One region of the Streptomyces sp. TG1A-60 genome, then DNA from elsewhere that is predicted to be linked to it. Evidence: riboswitches for the same ligand, from Rfam matches in the RefSeq annotation. Region 1 holds a riboswitch; each other region holds the start of a gene.
The links. A riboswitch is a leader RNA that binds a small molecule or an ion and turns the genes downstream of it on or off. The one in region 1 is predicted to bind cyclic di-AMP.
Positions count from the first base shown of each region.

Region 2: another riboswitch for cyclic di-AMP. It lies ahead of WBG99_RS03095 (peptidoglycan DD-metalloendopeptidase family protein); the one in region 1 lies ahead of WBG99_RS18920 (M23 family metallopeptidase).
Region 3: another riboswitch for cyclic di-AMP. It lies ahead of WBG99_RS31225 (C40 family peptidase); the one in region 1 lies ahead of WBG99_RS18920 (M23 family metallopeptidase).

Region 1 covers NZ_CP147520.1:4,381,389-4,388,810, reverse strand. Annotated here, with positions in the region: gene trmB (tRNA (guanosine(46)-N7)-methyltransferase TrmB) at 1-401, shown strand, start outside; gene WBG99_RS18925 (PrsW family intramembrane metalloprotease) at 481-1,782, shown strand; gene WBG99_RS18920 (M23 family metallopeptidase) at 2,037-3,095, opposite strand; cyclic di-AMP (ydaO/yuaA leader) riboswitch at 3,106-3,267, opposite strand; gene WBG99_RS18915 (PP2C family protein-serine/threonine phosphatase) at 3,573-4,625, opposite strand; gene ribA (GTP cyclohydrolase II) at 4,829-5,479, opposite strand; gene WBG99_RS18905 (MarR family transcriptional regulator) at 5,640-6,158, opposite strand; gene WBG99_RS18900 (dihydrofolate reductase family protein) at 6,297-7,422, shown strand, end outside.
Region 2 covers NZ_CP147520.1:845,255-852,676, forward strand. Annotated here, with positions in the region: gene WBG99_RS03070 (MBL fold metallo-hydrolase) at 1-367, opposite strand, end outside; gene WBG99_RS03075 (Glu/Leu/Phe/Val dehydrogenase dimerization domain-containing protein) at 543-1,721, shown strand; gene WBG99_RS03080 (TetR family transcriptional regulator C-terminal domain-containing protein) at 1,792-2,412, shown strand; gene WBG99_RS03085 (SGNH/GDSL hydrolase family protein) at 2,633-3,418, opposite strand; gene WBG99_RS03090 (DUF6250 domain-containing protein) at 3,541-4,251, opposite strand; gene WBG99_RS03095 (peptidoglycan DD-metalloendopeptidase family protein) at 4,460-5,458, opposite strand; cyclic di-AMP (ydaO/yuaA leader) riboswitch at 5,464-5,622, opposite strand; gene WBG99_RS03100 (alpha-galactosidase) at 5,925-7,422, opposite strand, start outside.
Region 3 covers NZ_CP147520.1:7,098,273-7,105,694, reverse strand. Annotated here, with positions in the region: gene WBG99_RS31235 (ATP-dependent Clp protease proteolytic subunit) at 1-423, shown strand, start outside; gene WBG99_RS31230 (hypothetical protein) at 430-747, shown strand; cyclic di-AMP (ydaO/yuaA leader) riboswitch at 1,079-1,298, shown strand; gene WBG99_RS31225 (C40 family peptidase) at 1,302-1,775, shown strand; gene WBG99_RS31220 (DUF6328 family protein) at 1,851-2,399, shown strand; gene WBG99_RS31215 (ATP-binding protein) at 2,404-2,829, opposite strand; gene WBG99_RS31210 (helix-turn-helix transcriptional regulator) at 3,076-3,936, shown strand; gene WBG99_RS31205 (DUF397 domain-containing protein) at 3,946-4,170, shown strand; gene WBG99_RS31200 (8-amino-7-oxononanoate synthase) at 4,228-5,355, opposite strand; gene bioB (biotin synthase BioB) at 5,595-6,803, shown strand; gene WBG99_RS31190 (adenosylmethionine--8-amino-7-oxononanoate transaminase) at 6,796-7,422, shown strand, end outside.

The DNA of each region.
Region 1 (7,422 bases):
GGGACGCGATCATTCTGCTGCGGGAGATGCTCCCGCCCGGCTCGCTGGACGGGCTGCGGGTCTACTTCCCCGATCCCTGGCCGAAGAAGCGGCACCACAAGCGGCGGCTGATCCAACCGGAATTCCTCACGCTCGCCGCGTCACGGCTCAGGCCGGGAGCGATCGTGCACTGTGCGACGGACTGGGAACCGTACGCCGAGCAGATGCTGGCCGTGCTGACCGCTCATCCGGAGTTCGAGAACACCCGGCCCGACGGTGGGTTCGCGCCACGTCCCGGCTTCCGGCCGCTGACCCGTTTCGAGGGACAGGGGCTGGACAAGGGTCATGTCGTGAACGATCTGCTCTTCCGCCGCGTACAGCAGCGAGAGCAGGAGTCCGGACAACCCCCCACAGACGCCTGACGGCCTTCCGTCACAGCCGCGCGAGCGCGGCACCACGCACCGTCGCGGGCGGCTCCCATCCCTCGTTAGGGTCAATGCAATGGCCACCAGTCCCCCTTACCCGACGCATCCCAGCGGCCCTGCCGGTGGGTATGCGTTCAGGCCCACGCGCTGGTGGCAGCGGACGAACGTCCTGTACGGCGCGCTCATCGGGCTGCTCGGGGTCTCCGGGCTCGTCATCCTCGCCCTCGTCCGTGAACAGACCGGCACCGAGGGGTTCCTGGTCGGGCTCGGACTCGCGGTGCTGCCCGTGCCGTTGCTCATGGCGGCGTTCCGGTGGCTGGACCGGGTGGAACCGGGGCCCTGGAAGAACCTGGTCTTCGCGTTCTCCTGGGGGGCGTGCGCGGCGGCGCTGATAGCCATCGTGGCCAACAGCTTCGCGACCCGGTGGATCGCGACCGCCACCGCCGATCCGACGCATGCCGACACTCTGGGTGCCACCGTCATAGCGCCCGTCGTGGAGGAGACCGCCAAGGCCGCGGCCGTCCTCCTGGTGTTCCTCTTCCGGAGGCGGGACTTCACCGGCGTCGTGGACGGGGTGGTGATCGCGGGGTTCACCGCCACCGGGTTCGCGTTCACCGAGAACATCCTGTATCTCGGGACCGCGTTCGGGACGGATCAGCTCAGCGGGGGAAGCGGGCTGGCATCGGTCACGGCGGCCACGTTCTTCGTGCGGGTCATCATGTCGCCGTTCGCGCACCCGCTGTTCACCGTGCTGACGGGCATCGGGTTCGGGGTCGCGGCATTCGCCCCGGAGTGGCAGCGGACCCGGCGGATGCTCGTGCCGGTGGGCGGACTGTTGCTCGCCGTGGGGATGCACGCGATCTGGAACGGGTCGTCGGCGTTCGGGGAGTACGGCTTCTTCGCGGTGTACGCGGCGTTCATGGTGCCGGCGTTCGGGCTGCTGACGTGGTGGGTGATCTGGACGCGGCAGCGGGAGTTGCGGATCGTCCGGCAGGCGCTGCCGGCGTACGCGGCGGCGGGGTGGCTGACGCCGACGGAGCCGTACGCGCTGGGGTCGATGCGGGCCCGGCGGGTGGCGCGGGAGTACGCGGCGCATCACTTCGGCAAGGCGGGGGGCCGGGTGGTCGCGGAGTACGAGACATACGCGACGAAGCTGGCGTTCCTGCGGTACCGGGGGCTCCGGGGGAGCGCCGGGCGCGACTTCGTGCTCCGCGAACGTGAGCTGCTCTTCGAACTGTGGCGACGCCGGGAACTGGCGCGGCCCGCCCTGGGGTATGCGGGGCAAGAGGCCGGTGGCGGGTACGGGTACCCGGGGTACGGGCGCCCGGTGCCGTACGGGCTGACGCCGTATCCCACGTACAACCCGTATCGCTACTAGCTAGACCGTTCGCGGACCGACGGGCGGGCCGGGGCCGACAGGTACGGCGAGCGCCCATCGGGCCGGACGCGACGGACGCAGCCGATGCGGCCGATGCGACAGGCGCGGCAGACGCGGCAGACGCGGCAGACGCGGCAGACGCGGCAGACGCGGCAGGATGACGAACGCCGCGTAGGCCTCAAGGGCTCACGCGGCGTACAGCCGCAAGGACCACCGGGCCTCACCGGTCGGCAGCCTTGCGGAGCTCGCTCGTTCTACGGGTTCAGGCCCTTGCTGCGCAGCCAGGCCGCCGGGTCGATGCCGCCCCCGCCGGCCGCGTGGACCTCCAGGTGGAGGTGGGCTCCGGTGACGTTGCCGGTGGCGCCGACGCGGCCGATGACATCGCCGGTGGCGACCTTCTGGCCGACGCTGACGCCGATGGAGGACTGGTGGGCGTACCAGATCTCAGTGCCGTCATCGAGGGTGAGGACGGTCTTGTAACCGTACGAACCCTCGTAGCCGGCCTGCGTGATGGTGCCGCTGTGGACGGCCTTGATGAGGGTGCCGGTGGGGGCGGCGAAGTCGAGGCCGGTGTGGTAGCCGGAGGACCAGTAGGGCCCGGCCTGGCCGAAGGCGGAGGTGAGGGTGTAGGAGGAGGTGGGAAGCGTGAACTGCTTGGCCAGGGCGGCGAGGCGCTCGGCTTCCTTCTTCCTCTCGGCCTCCTCGGCCGCCTTCTGCTTCGCGGCGGCTTCCTTGGCCTCGGCCGCCTTCTTCTCCTCGGCGGCCTCCTCGGCCGCCTTCTCCGCGGCGGCGGTCTGGGCCGCCTCGGCGGTGGCCTTGTCGAACGCGTCCTGCTGGGACTCGGCCTGCGCGATGATGCGGGCGCGGAGTGCCTCGCCGGCGTTCGCGGCGCCCTGCTCGGTGTCGGCGGCGATCAGGCCGGCGCTGCTGAGCGGGGTGGTGGAGGCCTGCGGCTCCGGCGTCTCGGTGTCGTCCTCGAAGACCGAGCCGACGTTCGGCACGTCGGGCAACGATATGGACACCGGAGGCTTGCCGGACTGCGCGCTGGCCATGCCGGCGCCGCCGACGGCGGCTATGACACCGACGCCGAGAACCGTGGAGCTCCGGGCCAGTCCGCCACGGGCGAGTCCGCCGCGCGGCTTGGCCACGCGGTGTCGGCCGCGAAGGGGGCGAATGGATTCCTCACTGGGATTCCACTCCTGCCAAGGGCCCTCGTTGTCACTGTTGTAGCTGCCGTAGCCGAACGTCTGGCTTTCGCCGTCGCGTTGGCTCGGTTCGAACGGGGCTTCGGTCGCGGACCGGTTTGACGCCACGTGGGCGTACTCCTTCCTTCCTCCTCGCCTACCGGGTTAGCTGACGGGTTCGGAGCAGGAAGGTCTCCTACGCGCGTAAACCGGTCGTGCGTGCTGCCACGACGGCTTCCGTGCGATTCACCCCAGAGTGGTGGTTCCCCGGTTCCCTTGCGGGATTCGGCGCGTGAGCACGGAGCCGTCTCTTGTGACGGCTGGGACGACCGCGCTGCGTTATCGAACGTTAATAGACGCGAGTACTCCATTCCAAGCTGTTCTGGATGATCGTTCCGGCTTTCACGCTGGACTTACGGGTCACGAGGGGCGGAAAGCGGGCGAGTTGACCTTGCCTCAGGATCAATCAGGAGTAGCAGACTCCCTGAGCACGCGTCAGTCGGTATACGGAGGAAGACCAAACGAACACGCCTCGTGATGTCGATCACGGGAGATGTGAGAGAGACGTGTGGGCCGCCGCACGAGGAGCGGTGTGCGAGGGGGGCGTCAGGTGCGGCGGACCGCCAGGAGCGCCATGTCGTCCGTCGTACGACCGCCCGTGTGCCGGCGTACCTCCTCGGAGAGGGTCGCGAGCAGGGCGCGCGGGGCGGAGAAGGTACGGCCGGAGAGCCGCTCGGCCGGGTCGTAGAAGACGCCCCGGGCGTCCCGCGCCTCGGACAGGCCGTCGGTGTAGAAGAGCAGCGTGGCGCCGGGCGGGAACACGGTGTCGTCGGCGCGGTCCGGCCAGGCCCCCAGGTCGTCCATGCCGAGCGGCAGCGCGGGGTGCGGCGCGTCCAGGATGCGCACGGTGCCGTCGGCGTGCAGCAGCAGGGGGGACGGGTGGCCGCGGTTCACGGTCCGGGCGCGGCCGGCACCGTGCGGGAACTCCGCCAGTACGGCCGTGACGAACCCCTCGTACCGCTCCGTCGCGTCGCGCCGTGTGGCCTCCCGCCGCGTCGACTCCCGGGCCAGCGCCCGCTCCAGCCGCTGGACGACCGCTTCGAGCGTCGACTCCTGCTCGGCCGCCTCCCGGAACGCCCCGATCAGCACCGCCACCTCCGACACCGCCCCCAACCCCTTGCCGCGCACATCGCCCACGATCAGCCGCAGGCCGTGGGGCGAGTCCTGCACGGCGTACAGATCGCCCCCGATCGACGCCCCGGTCTGCGCCGCCTCGTACCGCGCGGCGATCTCCAGCCCGCCGATCCGCTCCTGCGGCACCGGCAGTACGGCCCGCTGCGCGGCCTCGGCGATCTCGTGGGCGGTGGCGAGCCGGGCGTCGCTGCGCCGGGCGAGACGGTTGATGAGCACGGCCAGTACGGCGACGGTGGCCACGGTCACGACCTCGGTGACCGCGTCCTCATGGCTCGTGTCGTCATAGAGGATCCGTACCGTGATGCCGGCCACCGAGGCGACGCCGGTGGTCACCGTGCCGTGGAGCGAGTAGAGAGGGGCAGCCACGAGGGGCGCGGCGGTGAAGAAGGGGACGGCCGTGAACTCGCTCGGCGTGAAGTGGTCGTAGAAGAGGCCCGTCGTGATCAGCAGGACGGGGAGGACCAGGACGAGGGTACGGGTGCGGGAGAACCGCCTGCCGGCCGGCTCCCTCGCGCCCTCCGCATCCTCTGACTGCCCCACGGATACAGGGTTTCCGTGGTCGGGGCGCCGGGCTAGTCGGTGGGGCCGAGTGGGCTAGTGGGCGCACCGCCGGTTCGCCCTCGCCCCCACCCGGTACCCGCCTGCGCCCCGGCCCCGTCCCCCGGGGCTCAGCCGGCCGTCAGTTCCGGCAGGTGCGTCAGCTCCGGGAGGGGGAGCGTGTGCTGGGTCTGGAGGACCTTCGCGCGGAGGTAGCGGACGTTGTGGGCGGTGGTGAAGACACCCGTGGGGACACGGTGCCGGACGCCGACGCCGAGGTCGCGGAGTTGCTGCGCCTTGTCGGGGTTGTTGGAGAGCAGGTCCAGCTCGTCGAAGCCGAGGGCGGCCAGCATCTGGGCCGCCGCCGTGTAGTCGCGGGCGTCCTCCGGCAGTCCGAGCGCCGCGTTCGCCTCGTAGGTGTCGAGGCCCTGGTCCTGGAGGGCGTACGCGTCGAGCTTGTTGTAGAGGCCGATGCCCCGGCCCTCCTGACGGAGGTAGAGGAGGACGCCCCCTCGGTCGGCGATCCGCTCCACCGCCTCGCGCAGCTGCGGACCGCAGTCGCAGCGGGCCGAGCCGAAGACGTCGCCGGTCAGGCACTCGGAGTGCAACCGGACCAGCGGGGCCGGGCCGGGGGCGGGATCGCCGAGGACGACCGCCACGTGCTCCTGGCCGTCGACGAGGCCGTGGAAGGTGACCAGTTCGGCGTCGGCGCCGTAGCCGTCGTGGAAACGCAGCGGTACCCGGACGCGGGCACGCGCGGTGGCAGCGGGAAAGTCGGGCATGCGGGCTCTCCGGTCCTGGTGCGAGGTGCCGCTGTGCTTCAGATTTGAAGCACAGCGCTCGCGGTGACTCTAACCCATGCTTCAAAGTTCAAGCAATAGCCCGAGGCCGCATTGGGGATGCGTCACATTCCCGCCGCCACAGCGACCGCGCGGGGGACCGCTACCGCCTCGGCGGGCAGGCGCGGCGGCGCCACGGCAGGTCGCCGGGGGCGGACGTCCGCCGGCCCTCGCCCTGGATCGCCGTCGCGATGGCCGCGCAGATCTCCTCCAGCTGCCCGATCTGCTCGGGGCCGAGGTGGTCGAAGACGGCCTTGCGGACCATCTCGACATGGCCCGGCGCCGCGCGCTCCAGCAGGGCCATGCCCTCGTCGGTGAGCACGGCGACACTGCCTCGCTTGTCCCACTGGCATTCCTCGCGCCGCACCACACCGTCCTTCTCCAGCCGGGTCACGGCGTACGTGAGCCGGCTGCGTGTGATCTTCAGGGACTCGGCGAGATCGGTCATCCGCATCCGGCGTTCGGGCACCTCGGAGAGGGCGGCCAGCACGGAGTAGTAGAGGTGCGGCAGGCCGGCCTCCTGCTGGAGCTGCCGGTCGAGCGCGTCCTCCAGGAGGGAGCTCGCGGCCACGTAGGAACGCCAGGCACGCTGTTCCTCGGGGGTGAGCCAGCGGGTCGTCATACGTACAGTGTAGTTACTGTTTAAAACTTGAACCAAGTCGTGCCGTCGCAGTCATCGTCACCGTCACGGTGACCGCCCCCGGCACAGTCATCACCACCTTCGCAGTGATCACCACCGTCACCGTCAGGGAGCGCGCCCATGCCCCAGCCCTACGTCCTGTTGTCCGCCGCCGTCTCCCTCGACGGCTACCTGGACGACACCGGGCCCGAACGGCTGCTGCTGTCGAACCCGGCCGACTTCGACCGGGTCGACGAGGTGCGCGCGGCCAGCGACGCGATCCTGGTCGGCGCCGGCACTCTACGCACCGACAACCCCCGGCTGCTGGTCAACTCCCCCGAGCGGCGCGCGACCCGCGTCGCCGCCGGGCTCCCGGAGTACCCGCTGAAGGTGACGGTCAGCGCGTCCGGCGATCTCGACCCGGCGGCCCAGTTCTGGCACACCGGCGGCGAGAAGGTCGTGTACACGACGGACAGGGGCGCGGAGCGGCTCCGCGGAGCGGGCCTGCCGACCGGGCCGACGGGCGTGGCCGTCGTGTCCCTCGGCCCCGCCCCGGAGTGGCCCGCCCTCCTCGACCATCTCGGAGACGTACGCGGCATCCGGCGCCTCATGGTGGAGGGCGGCGGCCTCGTGCACACCCAGCTGCTCCAGCAGGGGCTCGCGGACGAGCTGCTCCTGGCCGTCGCACCGGTGTTCGTGGGCGAGGCGGACGCGCCGCGCATGCTCGGGACGGGCGCGTACCCCGGCGGCCCGCGCAGCCGCCTCCGCCTGCTGGAGACCCGGCCGGTCGGCGACGTCGTCCTCATCCGGTACGCCCCCACCGTCCCCGGTACCGGCCGGGCCGTCTCCGCCGCCGACCGGCACTGGCTGGCACTGGCCTGCGAACTGGCCGCCGAGTGCCCGCCCTCCCGGACCGCGTTCAGCGTGGGCGCGGTCGTGGTCGCCGAGGACGGTACGGAACTGGCGCGCGGCCACTCCCGCGAGGACGGCGACCCCGTGGTCCACGCCGAGGAGGCCGCCCTCGCCAAGCTCGACCCCGCCGACCCGCGCCTCGCCTCCGCCACCGTCTACAGCAGCCTGGAACCGTGCGCCCACCGCGCCTCCCGCCCCGCGCCCTGCGCCCGGCTCGTCCTCGACGCGGGCGTACGACGCGTCGTCACGGCCTGGCGCGAGCCGGACACGTTCGTCGAGGACGCGGCCGTCGGCAACGCGGTGCTCTCGGCGGAGGGGGCCGAGGTGGTCGTCCTGCCCGAGTACGAGGAGCGTG
Region 2 (7,422 bases), 3.5 Mb from region 1:
CCCAGACCGGGTCGAAGAGCACCCGGTGCCCGTCGATCTCGGCAAGCACGCTGGAGTGGCCCATCCATGTGATCCGCAGACCGCCGACCGGGGGTCTGGCCAGGTCGGCGAAGGTCGTGGAGTGCACGGGGATCAGCCCGGCCGGGGCGCGTCCGGCCCGCTCCTCCTTGCGGAAATAGCTTTTCGCCATCTCCACCGCGGCACTGCCGGAGGGACGGATGCCGGCGCCCTCGGGATTCACGAAGACCCCGTTCGCGAAGTGCGGGGATCTGCGGATCCGCTCCAGCCGGGCACCACTCGGGTCCGCCCCGAAGGCGGCGGGCCGCGCTGCGCGCAGCCCCGAGCGCAGAGAACGGGATCCGGACACGGCACCTCCTGGTGGAATCGCTGAGGCATCCCATTATGGGCCGCCCCACTGACAGCCGGGTCCGATGTGTCACCGCGCGATGTCATACTGACCGACAATTCAGTAGCCCCGGTGTTCCCGCCGACTCCGCCCTCTCCGTCGCCCCGGCCGCCTTCGGCCGCCCCGAGGAGCCCGTATGACCTCCCCGTTCCTGTCGCTCACCTGGACCGACCACGTCACAGGCCGACGGGGCTTCCTGGTCATCGACCGGCTGGTCCGCGGTGTCTCCAGCGGCGGGCTGCGCATGCGCCCCGGCTGCACGCTCGACGAGGTCGCCGCTCTCGCCCGCGGCATGACCATGAAGGAGGCCCTGCACTACGACCCCGAGGGCCGCTACGTCCCGCTCGGCGGTGCCAAGGGCGGCATCGACTGCGACCCCCGCGCCCAGGAGGCGTACGGCGTCCTCGTGCGCTACCTGCGCGCGATGCGCCCGTACATCGAGAACTTCTGGACGACCGGCGAGGACCTGGGGATCACTCACGACCTGGTGGACCGGGCGGCCGGCGAGGCGGGTCTCGTGTCGACGATCCAGGCCGTCTACCCCCTTCTCGACGACGAGTGGACGGCCCGGCAGCGGCTCGTGGACGCCTTCGCCGTCGAGGTGGACGGCATCGGTCTCGACGAGTTGGTCGGCGGCTGCGGCGTCGCCGAGTCCGTGCTCACGTCCCTGGACCGAACCGGAACGCCGTATACCGGGACCCGGGTCGCCGTGCAGGGCCTGGGCACCATGGGCGGAGCCACCGCCCGCTTCCTGGCCCGGGCGGGGCTCACGATCGTCGCCGTCGCCGACATCAAGGGCACCGTCACGAACCCCGCCGGCCTGGACGTCGAGGCCCTGCTCGCCGCCCGCGACCCCCACGGCACGGTGGACCGTTCCGTACTGCGCCCCGACGACCGGGAGACGTCCGGTGACGCCTGGCTCACCGCCGACGTCGACGTACTGATCCCCGCGGCCGTCTCGTACGCGATCGCCCCGTCCAGGCAGGCGCGTATCACCGCCCGGCTGATCGTCGAAGCGGCCAACATGCCCGTCCTGCCGCAGGCCGAGGAACTCCTCGCCGCGCGCGGGGTCACCGTCCTGCCGGACGTCGTGGTCAACTCCGGCACGAACGCCTGGTGGTGGTGGACCCTGTTCGGCGACATCGGCCCCACCGCCGACGAGGCCTTCGCCCACACCCGCCGCTCCATGCGTGCCCTCGTCGACCTGATGCTCGCCCGGGCGGAGACCGACGGCACGACCCCTCGGACCGCCGCCCACGCCATCGTCGCCGACCGTCTGCCGGTGATCGGGGAACGGTTCGGCCGGCACCGCTGACACCGTCCGGCCCCGATGGAAGTGGCTCGAAGGCTGCGGTGGCCGTGGGAGGCACAGGTAGGGTGACCGCGTGGGCAGGGTGCGGTTGAGTGTGGCCGAGCGGCGTGCGGAGCTGCTCCGGGCCGCTGTCGGACAGATCGAGGCGCGGGGCGTCGCGGCGGTACGGATCGCCGATGTGGCCGCCGTCCTCGGGGTGAGCAACGCCCTGGTGCTCTACCACTTCTCGACCAAGGAGAAGCTGGTCGCCGAGGCGTTCCGGTACGCAGCCGAGGAGGACCTCGCCCACCTGCGCAAGCTCCTCGGCCGCCGCACGACCGCACTGCGCCGGCTCCGCGCGGCCGTCCGCTGGTACGCCCCGACCGGCCAGGCCAAGGGCTGGCGGCTGTGGATCGAGGGCTGGGCGGTCTCCCTGCGCGAGCCGTCCCTCCGCGAGGTCACCCGCGACCTGGACACCCAGTGGAAGGCCGCGCTCACCGAGGTCATCGAAGCCGGCGTGTCCGCCGGTGAGTTCCACTGCCCCGACCCACCCGCCGCAGCCCTCCGCCTCACCGCCCTCCTGGACGGTTTGGCCGTACAGATGACGACCTACGCGGGAGCCGTCTCCCGCGCCCGCGCCCAGGAGTGGGCCGACGAGGCCCTGGCCCGCGAACTGGGCCTGAGCCGCGACACCCTCACAACCACGCCCCGCTGACAACCACGACCCGCTGACAGCGGAGTCCGTCGAGACGGCGGAGCACCCGCAGGACGTCGGAAGGGCCCCCTGCCGACGTGTCAAGCCCCTCGCAGCACCCAGCGGGCCGGGCAGCTCCCGCCCGTCGACGCCCGGCCGGAGGACACCGAGCGCCAGGCTGACGCACCGACACGACCCCGACTCACGACGCACCCGCAGGGGCGCGTCGCCCGGTCTTCGCTCAAGCGACCGACTCGATCCGCATCCTGATGTCGTCCGGCAACAGGTGCCCCTTCGCCGACACATGGTCCCCGGAGGACTCCCCACGCAACCGCCGCCCGATCCACGGCACCAGATACTCCCGTGCCCACTGGATGTTGTCGCGGCGCATCTCGAGCGTCCCGCGCGGCGGCAGCGGCGGCCACGCCTGGTCTGGGTCGGCCGGGATGTCGATGCCAAGCACCTGACCGGCGCGCAGGGCGACCCGCGTGTGCCCCTCCGGCGACAGGTGCAGCCGGTCGAGGTCCCAGGCCCGCCTGTCCTGGACCGTCTTGAGTGACCACAGGTCCAGGACCGGGCAGCCGTACCTGTCGGCGATGGCCCGCACATGCAGGTTGTACGTAGCGATCTTGCCGCGCAGGTGCTTCAGCACGGGCACGTCACGCGTGTCGAATCCGGTGGTCACCATGACGGTGCCGATGGCCGAGGTGAGTCGGGCGACCGCTCGTTCGAACCGCTCGGCGACCTCGTCGGGGTCGGTGCCGGGCCGGATGATGTCGTTGCCGCCCGCGCAGAAGGAGATCAGGTCCGGGGCCAGCTCAAGAGCCCTCGGCACCTGGTTCTCGACGATCTGGTCGAGGAGCTTCCCGCGCACGGCGAGGTTGTTGTAGTCGAAGTCGCCCTCGGGCACACGGTCCGCGAGGAGCACCGCGAACCGGTCGGCCCAGCCGACGAACCGCCCGTCGGGCCCGGGGTCGCCGACGCCCTCGGTGAAGCTGTCCCCCACCGCCACGTACGACCCGATCACTGATCTGCTGTCATTCTTCGAATCGTCTGCCACATCGGCCCATGATTCACCTTCCGATGTGACCTACGCGACCGTAATAAGAGGTTGACGGGCGGTGAGATAGACCACGCGTCAAGTGTCGGTCAACTCGCAATACGCCACACCGTGAAGTCCTCGATCCGGAAGTGGCTCCATGTGGTCCGGAAGGCGAAGTGCCCGCTCGTGTACGGCTCGGGATCCGTGTGGTCGAAGACGAGCCGTCGGTTGTTCCACCAGCGCACGGTGGAGCCGTCCGAGACGATCCGGACCCGGTGCGGCTGGTTCGCGACGAGCAGCGGCTCGTTGTAGTCGTAGAGGAGCGGCCGGACGCCCGCCTCGCCGACGTACCGACGCAGCCGCGTCGTGGTGTTGTAGTTCGCCCCGTAGCCGGAGTAGTACATCTTCAGGTAGTCGTACTCTGCGAACGCACCACCACGCGGCGTGGCGAAGAGATCGTCGGGCGAGCGCACATCGACGGCGTTCCAGAAGTTGTTGAGGTCGGAGACCCGGTCGTTCACGCCACCCGCGGAGACCGGGGTGGCAGTGTACTCGATGACGTACGGCCCTCCCAGTTTCCGCTTGAACCAGACGGTCGCACCGGCCGGCACGTCGACCTCCAGCACACCGCGTGAGGCCGCGACCGTACCGCCCTTCTCCAGTTCCACGGCCCACTGCCCGAGCCCGCGCCGGAAGTCGTCGGCCGCGATCAGCCGACGACGGCCGTGTCGCGGGACCGCGCTCACGGCCGGGGCCGGCGCGAGCGCCGCGAGGGCGGCACCGGCGGCGAGGACTCCGAAGGCTCTGCGGCTGGTCATGACACTCCTTCGACAGACACCGTGGAAAGCGCTTACGGCGATCACTGTGCCCTTCTGCCGCACCCCTGTCGAGACGTCGCCCGGCCACACCACGAGAGCGTGACGCGGACTGCGCTCCGCGCGGGCCCCCGCCGGCCCCACAGGTCCGACAACGCCGAAGGCCGGCCCCCGGGACACGGGGGCCGGCCTGTCGAGAACGGCGTTTGCGTCAGAGGCTGACGCCCTTCGAGCGGAGATACGCCAGCGGGTCGATGTCCGAGCCGTAGTTCGGGCTCGTACGGATCTCGAAGTGAAGGTGCGGGCCGGTGACGTTGCCGGTCGCGCCGGAGAGGCCGATCTGCTGGCCGCCGCTCACGGACTGGCCCGCGGAGACGGAGATCGACGACAGGTGGGCGTACTGGGCGTAGTAGCCGTCGGCGAGCCTGATGACGACCTGGTTGCCGTAGGCGCCGCCCCAGCCGGCGGAGACGACGGTGCCCGCGCCCACGGACTTGAGGCCGGTGCCGGTCGGGGCCACGAAGTCGACGCCGGTGTGGTAACCGCTGGACCACATGCTTCCGGCGGTCTTGTACGCGGTGCCGACGGTGGCGCCCTGGATGGGCCCGCTGAAGCCGGCACCACTGGACTGCGAGGACTGGCCCGCGGACGTGGAGGTCGACGCCTGGGTGTCCTTCGACTCCTGCGCCGAGGAGCCGGAGGACTTCGACGACTGGGGCTTCGTAGACGACTGCGGCGGCTGGGGCTTCTCCGACGACTGCGGCGCACCGCTCGACGCGGCCTGCCCCCCGATCGTGAGCTTGAGACCCGGGTGGATGAGCGAAGGGTCGGAGCCGACCGCCTCGCGGTTGTCCGAGTAGAGCCGCTTCCAGCCGCCCTCGACGTCCTGCTCGTCCGCGATCTTCGAGAGGTAGTCGCCGACCTTCACCGAATAGGTCTCGGCGGACGCTTTCTTGGTGGCGGTCTTCTCCGCCTGGGCGGCCCTCTCGGCCTGGCCCAGTCTCGCACCGGCCTCGGCGGTGGCCTTCTCGCCGGCGACCGTGAGGGTCTTCTCGGATACGTCGGAAACGGCGGCGGTCGGGGTCGCCGCGTGGGCGCCTGCGGCTCCGATCAACGGCAGCGCGAGAGCGGCCCCACCGGTGCCGGCGGCGGCGATCGAGCGGGTGAAACGCTGGGACTTCGGACGGCGGTGCTTACCCTTCGCGGGCATGGGCGTTTTCCTCTCCGGCGCCTGCGAGGTGAGCTGTCGGGTGCGGACTGGAGATGCCCGGCCGTGCTTGTGCACGGCTTTACCCCTAGCCGTTCCGGAGACCGGAACAGGCGGTGATACCTGTGGGTCCCCCGCTCCTGCCGTGGATCGGGTCGGTACGCGGCTCCGGTCGGCGGCAGGATTGGGCGTCCGTCCGGATTGACGCCGAACGTAAGCGACTTGTGGCCACAGAGACAACCATGGGGATTTCCTGTGCGTCTTCCTGTCTGATCCTTATCTCAATTAATGATCACGCTCCGTAAAAGACCGCCCCTGAGCGTTTACCAACCACCCTGGAAACACCTACGAATTACGTGGACATGGCGACAGCGGACGGTCACGAGTATGACGCTGCTCACTCCGCTACGAGCCAGTAGGTTCTATTCCAGGGCTACTTGGAATTACCGCTTCATTTCGGACAGATAGCTCAAGTACGACGCATGCGGATAACCATCGCATCGAAGTCGCCCCGCAGACCGGTCCGCAGGCCGTGATGCAACAGCACGGCACCTCGGTGCATTTCACCCGTTTCGCGGCACTCATACACTTCTGTCGGGTCGAGGCCGCGCAGCCGGAGCGGCGCGACCGGCTCGCCGTAGTGTTGGGCCTGGAGCCAGGCGAGCACGACGATCTCGTCACCATGGACGTACTGCACGGCGCTCAGCCCACCGGTCGGCGGCCGGAGCCGGTAGAGGTCGCCGCGCTGCACGACCGGCCGGATCTCCTTGTACAGCTCCACCCAGTCCCGCGCCTCGGCCAACTCCTCCTCGCTCCACTCGGCGAGGTCGCCGCCGACACCGAGCACACCCGCCATGGCGCTGACGAACCGGAACCGCAGTGTGCTGACCCGACCGTTGAGCTGGTTGTTCGGACTGTCCGTGACCCACGCGGCCATGGTCCGGGCCGGGTGGACCTGGCTGAAGCCGTGCTGGATGGCGAGCCGGTCGAGCGGGTCGGTGTTGTCGGAGGTCCACACCTGGTCGGTCCGCGCCATGACCCCGAGGTCGATACGACCGCCGCCGCCGGAGCACGACTCGAAGGCGACCTGCGGGTGGGCGGACCGCAACCGGTCCAGCAGCGCGTAGAAGGCCTGCACATGCTCGACCCACAGCTTCTGCGGATACGGCTCCCCGGGCCAGCCGGCATCCGTGAAGCAGCGGTTGAAGTCCCACTTCACATAGTCGATCGGCGCGCTGGACAGGAGAGTGTCCAGTCGCTCCCAGAGGTACTCCTGGACGTCCTCACGCGCGAGATTGAGGACAAGCTGATTACGCAGTTCCGTCCGCTTTCGCCCCGGTTGGAACTGTACCCATTCGGGGTGCGCCCGGTACAGCTCGCTGTCCGGGTTGACCATCTCGGGCTCGACCCAGATGCCGAACTGCATACCGAGGGCATGCACATAGTCGGCGAGCGGCTTCAGCCCCTTGGGGAAGCGGTCGGGGTTGGGTGTCCAGTCGCCGAGGCCGGCCCGGTCGCTGGTGCGCGCCCCGAACCAGCCGTCGTCCACCACGAACAGCTCGACCCCGACGGCCGCCGCGCGTCGCGCGAGCGTGCCCTGCTGCTCCTCGGAGATGTCGAACTCGGTGGCCTCCCAGGAGTTGAAGAGCACCGGCCGGTCCTGGTCCGCGTCCGGGATGACGTACGTCCGCTGGTACGCGTGCCAGGCGCGGCTCGCCCCGCCGTGGCCGCCGTCGCTCCACAGGCCCGCGAAGACGGGCGTGGTGAAGGTGTCGCCCGTCTCCAGCCGCAGCAGACCGGACTCGTCGTACCCGGCGCCGCCGGTGATCTGCACGCGCGCGTCCGGGAGTTGGGCGACCGCGATCCGCCAGGAACCCGACCAGCCGAGGGCGCAGCCGTAGACCTCGCCCCGCTCCTCGCCGGCGTCGGTGTCCAGGGCGACCCAGGGCAGGTGCTGATGCCCGGTG
Region 3 (7,422 bases), 2.7 Mb from region 1:
TCGCCCGGCGGCTCGTTCAGCGCGATGACGGCGATCTACGACACGATCCGGTTCGTCACCTGTGACGTGGAGACGATCTGCCTGGGGCAGGCGGGATCGTCCGCCGCGGTGCTGCTGGCAGCGGGCACACCGGGCAGGCGGTTCGTACTGCCGGGCGCGCGCGTGGTGATCCACCAGCCGGCGCTGGCCGGCCGGATCGAGGGCCAGGCGAGTGACCTCGCGATCCAGGCCGCGGAGTTGACGCGCAATCGCCGGAAGCTGGAGGAGATGTTCGTCCGGCACACGGGGCAGAGCCCGGAGCGGATCAGCGCCGACATCGAGCGGGACACGTTCCTCGACGCTGAGGCGGCGGTCGAGTACGGGCTGGCCGACCAGGTCGTCCCGAGCCGCAGGGCCTCGGGCGCGCTCCCCGGCGCGAGGTGAGTGTCGATGCTCCCTCCCGAACTGCCGCCGCTGCCCGCCCTCACGCGCGCCGAGGCTGAGCTGATCGACCGCTATCTGGACGTCGTCGACCTGGTCGGCCGGATCAATCCGGCGCGCCCCGGTGACACGTACCGCGGACTGCGGGCGGCGCAGGCGCTCGTCGCCAAGGCGACCGCCCTGCGCGACGCGCTCGAACTGATGCACAGGCGCGGCGAGAACGAGGTACACGCCCCCACCCTCGCGCGGTCCCTGCGCGTGCTCGACGGCGAGCGGCGGGCGGCCCTGGTCTCACTGCCGCCGAAACCGGAGGACTCGCCTGCCTGAACCCATCCCGGGTCGGCCGCCGTACTACTGACGGGCCGTCCGGCCCGGGGTTCGCGCACTCCGGACGGCGTAGCACGATCGACCTATCGGCCCATACGTCGCAAGGAGCTGTGAAGTTGCGCAACGCGCCTACCGCACAGCCGGAATACATCATTCCGGTGCTGGTACGGGCCTCCTCGACCCGTTGGACACAACAGCCGAAAAGGCTCTGTCCACCCGAACGGGTGAGTGGTGAGTAAGACCACAAACCACCGGTTCCGTTGGGAATTTCGGACTTGAGTGCGTCAAGATCCCTTCCTGACGACAAGCCCCCGCCACAGCGGCGGGGCGATCCGGGTGGACGCCGAGTCCTGCCGCCGCCCGGATGACCGGTCGACAGGAGTGCATCGGCAGGAGTGGAGGACCCAAGTACGACGGGTCGCCGGAACGGTCGGCTCCACATGGAGACGCCGCGCCGAGCAGCCCTTGGGGTGAAGCCGCGTCAGCGGCCGGGCAACTTCGCCAGCCCGAATCCGACAGGTCATCCTTCACAGGCGGCTGACGAAGGGTTGCGCATGACTGCGCTGAATCGTGTCCCGTCGCTGTTGACCCGGGCCGGTACGGCCTCGGCTCTCACCATCGCCGCCGTGAGCGGCAGCATCGTGGTACCGGGCGCCGCATCCGGCGCCGAGGCCGCCACCGCGGCGTCGAAGGCACTCAAGGTCGCGGCTTCCAAGAAGGGCTCCCCTTACCAGTACGGAGCCGCCGGTCCAGGCAGGTTCGACTGCTCAGGGCTGACGCTCTACTCGTTCAAGAAGGCGGGCAAGAAGCTGCCCCGTACTGCTCAGCAGCAGTACAACAAGACGAAGCACATCTCCGCGAGCAACCGCAAACTCGGAGACCTCGTCTTCTTCCACTCGGGATCGAGCGTCTACCACGTCGGTATCTACGCGGGGAAGGGAAAGATCTGGCACTCCCCGAAGACGGGTGACGTCGTCCGGCTGCAGAAGCTCTGGACGAAGAGCGTCTGGTACGGCCGGGTCCGCTGACCAGCCGTGGGGGCGGCGGAGATCTCCGCCGCCCCCACGGGCGTGCCACGGGCCGAACTGGTTACTCGTTCGCCCATGGCCGACGAACGCACCCGCCCCGCACGCAACGAGACGCCCCTCGAACGCGCCGACCGCAACTTCTCCGAGCTGCTGCAGGAGCTGCGGGTCACCCAGACCGGGGTGCAGATCCTCTTCGCGTTCCTGCTGACGCTGGCCTTCACGCCGCGCTTCCCGGACCTGGACTCCGTACAGCGCGCCACCTATGTCACCACCCTGCTGCTGGCGGTCCTCGCGGCGGCGCTCTTCACCGCCCCGGCCGCCCTGCACCGCTCGCTCTTCCAGCAGAACGCCAAGCCCGCCATCGTCCAGGTGTCGTCCCGGCTGGCCACCGCGGGCCTCATCGTGCTGATGCCGGCCCTCGCCGGGTCCGTCCTGCTCGTCGTGGACGTGACGCTCGGCCGGGCGGCCGGGATCGTCGCCGGGGCGGGCACGTTCCTCGCGTGCCTGACCCTGTGGGCCGTGCTCCCGAAGCTCGTGGGACGGTCCGCCGGTAACACCGGCACGACGCCGACACCGCCTCCGGGCGAGACCCCCGTCAGGGCTCCTGCGGACCACCGGACCTGACCGGTTACGCGGGAACCGTCCAGGGCAGTTCGATCGCCACCGTCTTGCCGCCCTCCCGGGTGGGTCTGACGCTCAGCCTGCCGCCGCACTCGGCGGTCAGGCAGCGGACGATGACCATGCCCCGGCCGTTGTCCTGCTGGACGGCGGCGGGCAGACGTTTCGGAAAGCGCGGATGGCTGTCGGTGACGCCGATGCGCAGCTGCTCGTCCCGGTCCAGCGCGATGTCCACGGTGAACGTGGGCGACTGACCGAAGGTGTGCTGGACGGCGTTGGTGGCGAGTTCGGACACGATCAGGCGCACGGTCTCCGCGATGTCCGTGCCGCTCGGCAGGCCCCATTCGGCCAGCACCTGGGCGACGTATCTTCGGGCCGCGGACACCGAGGCGGGATCGCTCGGCAGAGTGACGGATGCTTCCTGGTGATCTGCCATGGCGAGTCGTCCCTTTCCCACGGGACCGGTGTCCGACAGGGAGCGGATGGTTCGAGTACGGTCCCGGACTGGTGCTTCGCGCCAGACTGCCACTACCTGGGCCGTCACGGGTGGCGATCCACCAGGATGTGCATATATCTGTCGCTCGAAGCGGTGAACTCTCCGACGACCGACCGTATTCGGGCGGGGTCTTCGTCCATCCTCTGTCGTCACCCCGGCTTCGCACGCCGAGCGGAAGGAGAACCCATGCAGTACGGTCCGGCTGTGCGCCGCCGCAAGCTCGGTGCCGAGTTACGCGTTCTGCGTACCCGCTGCGGTCTGACGAGCATCGAGGCGGCCCATCGGGTCGGCTGGCACCAGTCCAAGGTGAGCCGGATCGAGACGGGCGCCAGCGGGGTGAAGCCCGTGGATGTACGCAGGCTCCTGGACGCGTACGGGGTCGACGACAGCGAGCTCCGGGAGCTGCTCCTGGCGTTGGCGGGCTTTGAGGACGGTGGTGGACGGCACAACTGGTGGCACGCCTACCGGGGCGTACTGCCGCCGACGTACCGGGACTTCATCAGCCTGGAGTCGCAGGCCGGCGGGATACGGACGTTGGAGACCTCGGTCGTGCCGGGCCTCCTGCAGATTCCCGAGTACGCCCGGGCGGTGACCCGGGCCGCCGTGGAGGGTTTGGAAGACGACAAACTCGACGCGCTGGTGGAAGTGCGGCTCGCCCGGCAGGAAGTCCTGCGCGCGGACCCGCCGATGGAGCTGAGCGCCGTGCTCGACGAGGGCGTTCTACGACGCGAGGTGGGCGGTCCCGAGATCATGGCCCGGCAGCTGGGCCGTCTGGTCGAGGCGGCGCGACTCCCTCAGGTACGACTACAGGTGCTGCCGTTCACTGCCGGGGCACACATCGGCGTCACCGGCCCTTTCGTAATCTTCTCATTTAAGAGCACATCTGATCTTGACGTGGTTGTTCTCGACCACTTGACGAGTAGCCTCTACCTTGAGCGGAAAGAAGACCTCAAGGCCTATGTCGAGGCCTTCAACACCCTTCAAGTCCACGCCCTTTCACTCGAGGACTCGTTGGATTACATCGCCGGGCTCGCTGCCGGCGCGTAAGGAGGCACCATGTCCGCACTGCCTCGGAACGTGACCACCAGTACCGAACTGCACGGGGTGCGATGGCTGCGCAGCAGCCGCAGCACCGGAATGAACAACTGCGTCGAAACGGCCCGCCCCGGGTCCGGCCGCTGGGCCGGACTCGTGGCCGTGCGCGACTCGAAGAACACGGCGGGGCCCGCCCTGCTGTTCGACCCCGAGGCCTGGGAGGGATTCGTCACCACGCTTCGATGAGCACCAACGGCAACACACGCACATCCGCTCACGGCGGCACTCGGCCGGGACGCCGACTCACGGTCGCGTATCGCCGATGATCCCCACGGCTCGGTCGATCTGCCCCTCGGTGAGATCCGCCCGGGCGGTCAGCCGCAGCCTCGAAATGCCGTCGGGCACGGACGGTGGGCGGAAGCAGCCGACGGCGAGACCCGCCGACCGGCAGTCCGCCGCCCACCGCACCGCCTGCTCGGGGGACGGTGCGCGCACGGACACCACGGCGGCGTCGGGCCGCACCGCTTCATGGCCCGACGCCGTCAGCCGTGCGTGCAGCTCTCTCGCCACCTCGCGAGCCCGCGCGGCGCGCTCCGGCTCACGGCGCAGCAGCCGGAGCGCGGCGAGGGCCGCGCCGGCCGCGGCCGGGGCGAGGCCGGTGTCGAAGATGAACGTACGGGCGGCGTTGACCAGATGGTCGATGACGGGCGCCGGGCCGAGGACCGCGCCGCCCTGGCTGCCCAGCGACTTCGACAGGGTGACCGTCACGACGACATCGGGGTCGCCCGCGAGCCCGGCCGCCTGCGGCGCGCCCCGGCCGCCGTCGCCCAGGACACCGAGGCCGTGCGCGTCGTCGACGACGAGCCCGGCGCCGTACTCGCGGCAGGCGGCGGCCAGTGCGGTCAGCGGGGCGGCGTCCCCGTCCACGGAGAAGACCGTGTCGGAGACGGCGACGGCAGGACCTCGGCGGGTGCTCAGCGCCTTGCGGACGGCGTCGGGGGCCGCGTGGGCCACGACCTGGGTGGTGCCCCGGGCCAGCCTGCAGCCGTCGATGAGGGAGGCGTGGTTGCCCGCGTCCGACACGACCAGGGAGCCGTGCGGGGCGAGCGCGGTGACGGCGGCGAGGTTGGCCGCGTAGCCGGAGGAGAAGACCAGGGCGGCCTCGAAGCCGCAGAAGTCGGCCAGTTCCCGCTCCAGCTCGCCGTGGAGCTCGGTGGTGCCGGTGACCAGCCGGGACCCGGTGGCCCCGCCGCCCCACCGGCGCGCCGCCCCGGCGGCTCCCTCGGTGATCTCCGGGTGTCGGGCCAGACCCAGGTAGTCGTTGCTCGCGAGGTCGAGGAGCGGCGAGTCGGCGGGGCGGGGGCGCAGGGTCCGTACGAGCCCGGCCCGGCGGCGCGCCGACGCCTGCTCGTCGATCCAGCCGAACGCCATGGGTCCTCCGGGGTGGTGTGGGCGGCCCACGGCGTCGGAGCGGTCACGGGCAGCGCGGCGGGGGCTTTCGCGGACAGTGCTCGCGGGCAGGGCTTTGTGGGCAACGATTTGTAGGCAGTGCACAGACACTAATGGCACGAACGGCCGCCCACGATGTGGCGATACCCACACGTCGAACCGACTCTGTTGTCGGGAGTCTCCTTGGCCGGGAGCGGTCCCGTAGGACAGGATCGGCTCTCATGGACCTGCTGAACACGCTGGTGGACAAGGGGCTCCGGCGCGAGCCGCTGAGCCGTGCCGAGGCGCTCGCCGTCCTCGGCACCTCCGACGACGAGCTGTTGGACGTGGTGGCCGCGGCCGGGAAGGTGCGCCGGCACTGGTTCGGCCACCGGGTGAAACTGAACTATCTGGTCAACCTCAAGTCGGGCCTGTGCCCGGAGGACTGCTCCTACTGCTCCCAGCGGCTCGGCTCCACCGCCGGCATCCTCAAGTACACCTGGCTCAAGCCCGACCAGGCCTCCGAGGCCGCCGCGGCCGGGCTCGCCGGGGGCGCCAAGCGGGTCTGTCTGGTGGCGTCCGGGCGCGGTCCGACCGACCGGGACGTGGACCGGGTCGCCGGCACCATCAAGACGATCAAGGAGCAGAACGAGGGCGTCGAGGTGTGCGCCTGTCTCGGTCTGCTCTCCGACGGCCAGGCCGAACGGCTGCGTGAGGCGGGCGCAGACGCCTACAACCACAACCTCAACACGTCGGAGTCGACGTACGGCGAGATCACGACGACGCACACGTACGCCGACCGTGTCGACACGGTCCAGAAGGCGCACGCGGCGGGGCTCTCGGCCTGCTCCGGCCTGATCGCGGGCATGGGGGAGAGCGACGAGGACCTGGTCGACGTGGTCTTCTCCCTCCGCGAACTGGACCCGGACTCGGTACCGGTCAACTTCCTGATCCCGTTCGAGGGCACCCCGCTCGCCAAGGAGTGGAACCTCACCCCGCAGCGCTGTCTGCGGATCCTGGCCATGGTGCGGTTCGTCTGTCCGGACGTCGAGGTGCGGATCGCGGGCGGCCGTGAGGTCCATCTCCGTACGATGCAGCCGCTCGCCCTGCACCTTGCCAACTCGATCTTCCTCGGTGACTATCTGACCAGCGAGGGCCAGGCCGGCAAGGCCGACCTGGAGATGATCGCGGACGCCGGGTTCGAGGTCGAGGGCACGGACCGGGTGACGCTGCCGGAGCACCGGGGCGGTGGCTGCGGGGGCCGGGAGAGCGCCGGGTGCGGGTCTCACGAGGCAGCCGGGTGCGGGTCCCCTGAGGGCGCCGGGTGCGGGTCTCACGAGGGCGGTGGCGTGTGCGGTTCTCCCGCCGAGGCACCGGCGGGAGAGGCTCGTACGGACCTCGTCTCCGTACGCCGTCGGGGTGCCGGAACGGATCTCGCGCCCAATGCCTGACCTGCCCCACCCGACCGTGCCCGAGCTGCTGGAACTCGACCGGCGGCACGTGTGGCATCCGTACGGGCCCATGCCCGGCCGGCGGGAACCGCTCGTCGTGGAGTCCGCGAGCGGGGTCCGGCTGAAGCTCACCGACGGCTCGGGCGAGCTGGTGGACGGCATGTCGTCCTGGTGGTCGGCGATCCACGGCTACAACCACCCGGTGCTCAACGAGGCGGCGCGCGAACAGCTGGGGCGGATGAGTCACGTCATGTTCGGCGGGCTCACCCATGAGCCCGCCGTGCGGCTGGCGAAACACCTGGTCGACATGGCGCCCGAAGGTCTGGAGCATGTCTTCCTCGCCGACTCGGGGTCGGTCTCCGTCGAGGTCGCGGTCAAGATGTGCCTGCAGCACTGGCGTTCGCTCGGCCGCCCCGGCAAACGGCGCCTGCTCACCTGGCGCGGCGGCTACCACGGCGACACCTGGCAGCCGATGTCGGTGTGCGACCCCGAGGGCGGGATGCACGAGCTGTGGCAGGGCGTCCTGCCCCGGCAGGTGTTCGTGGACGCGCCGCCGGCGGACTACGAGGAGTCCTACGCGGAGCTGCTGCGCGCGGCGATCGAGCGGCACGCGGACGAA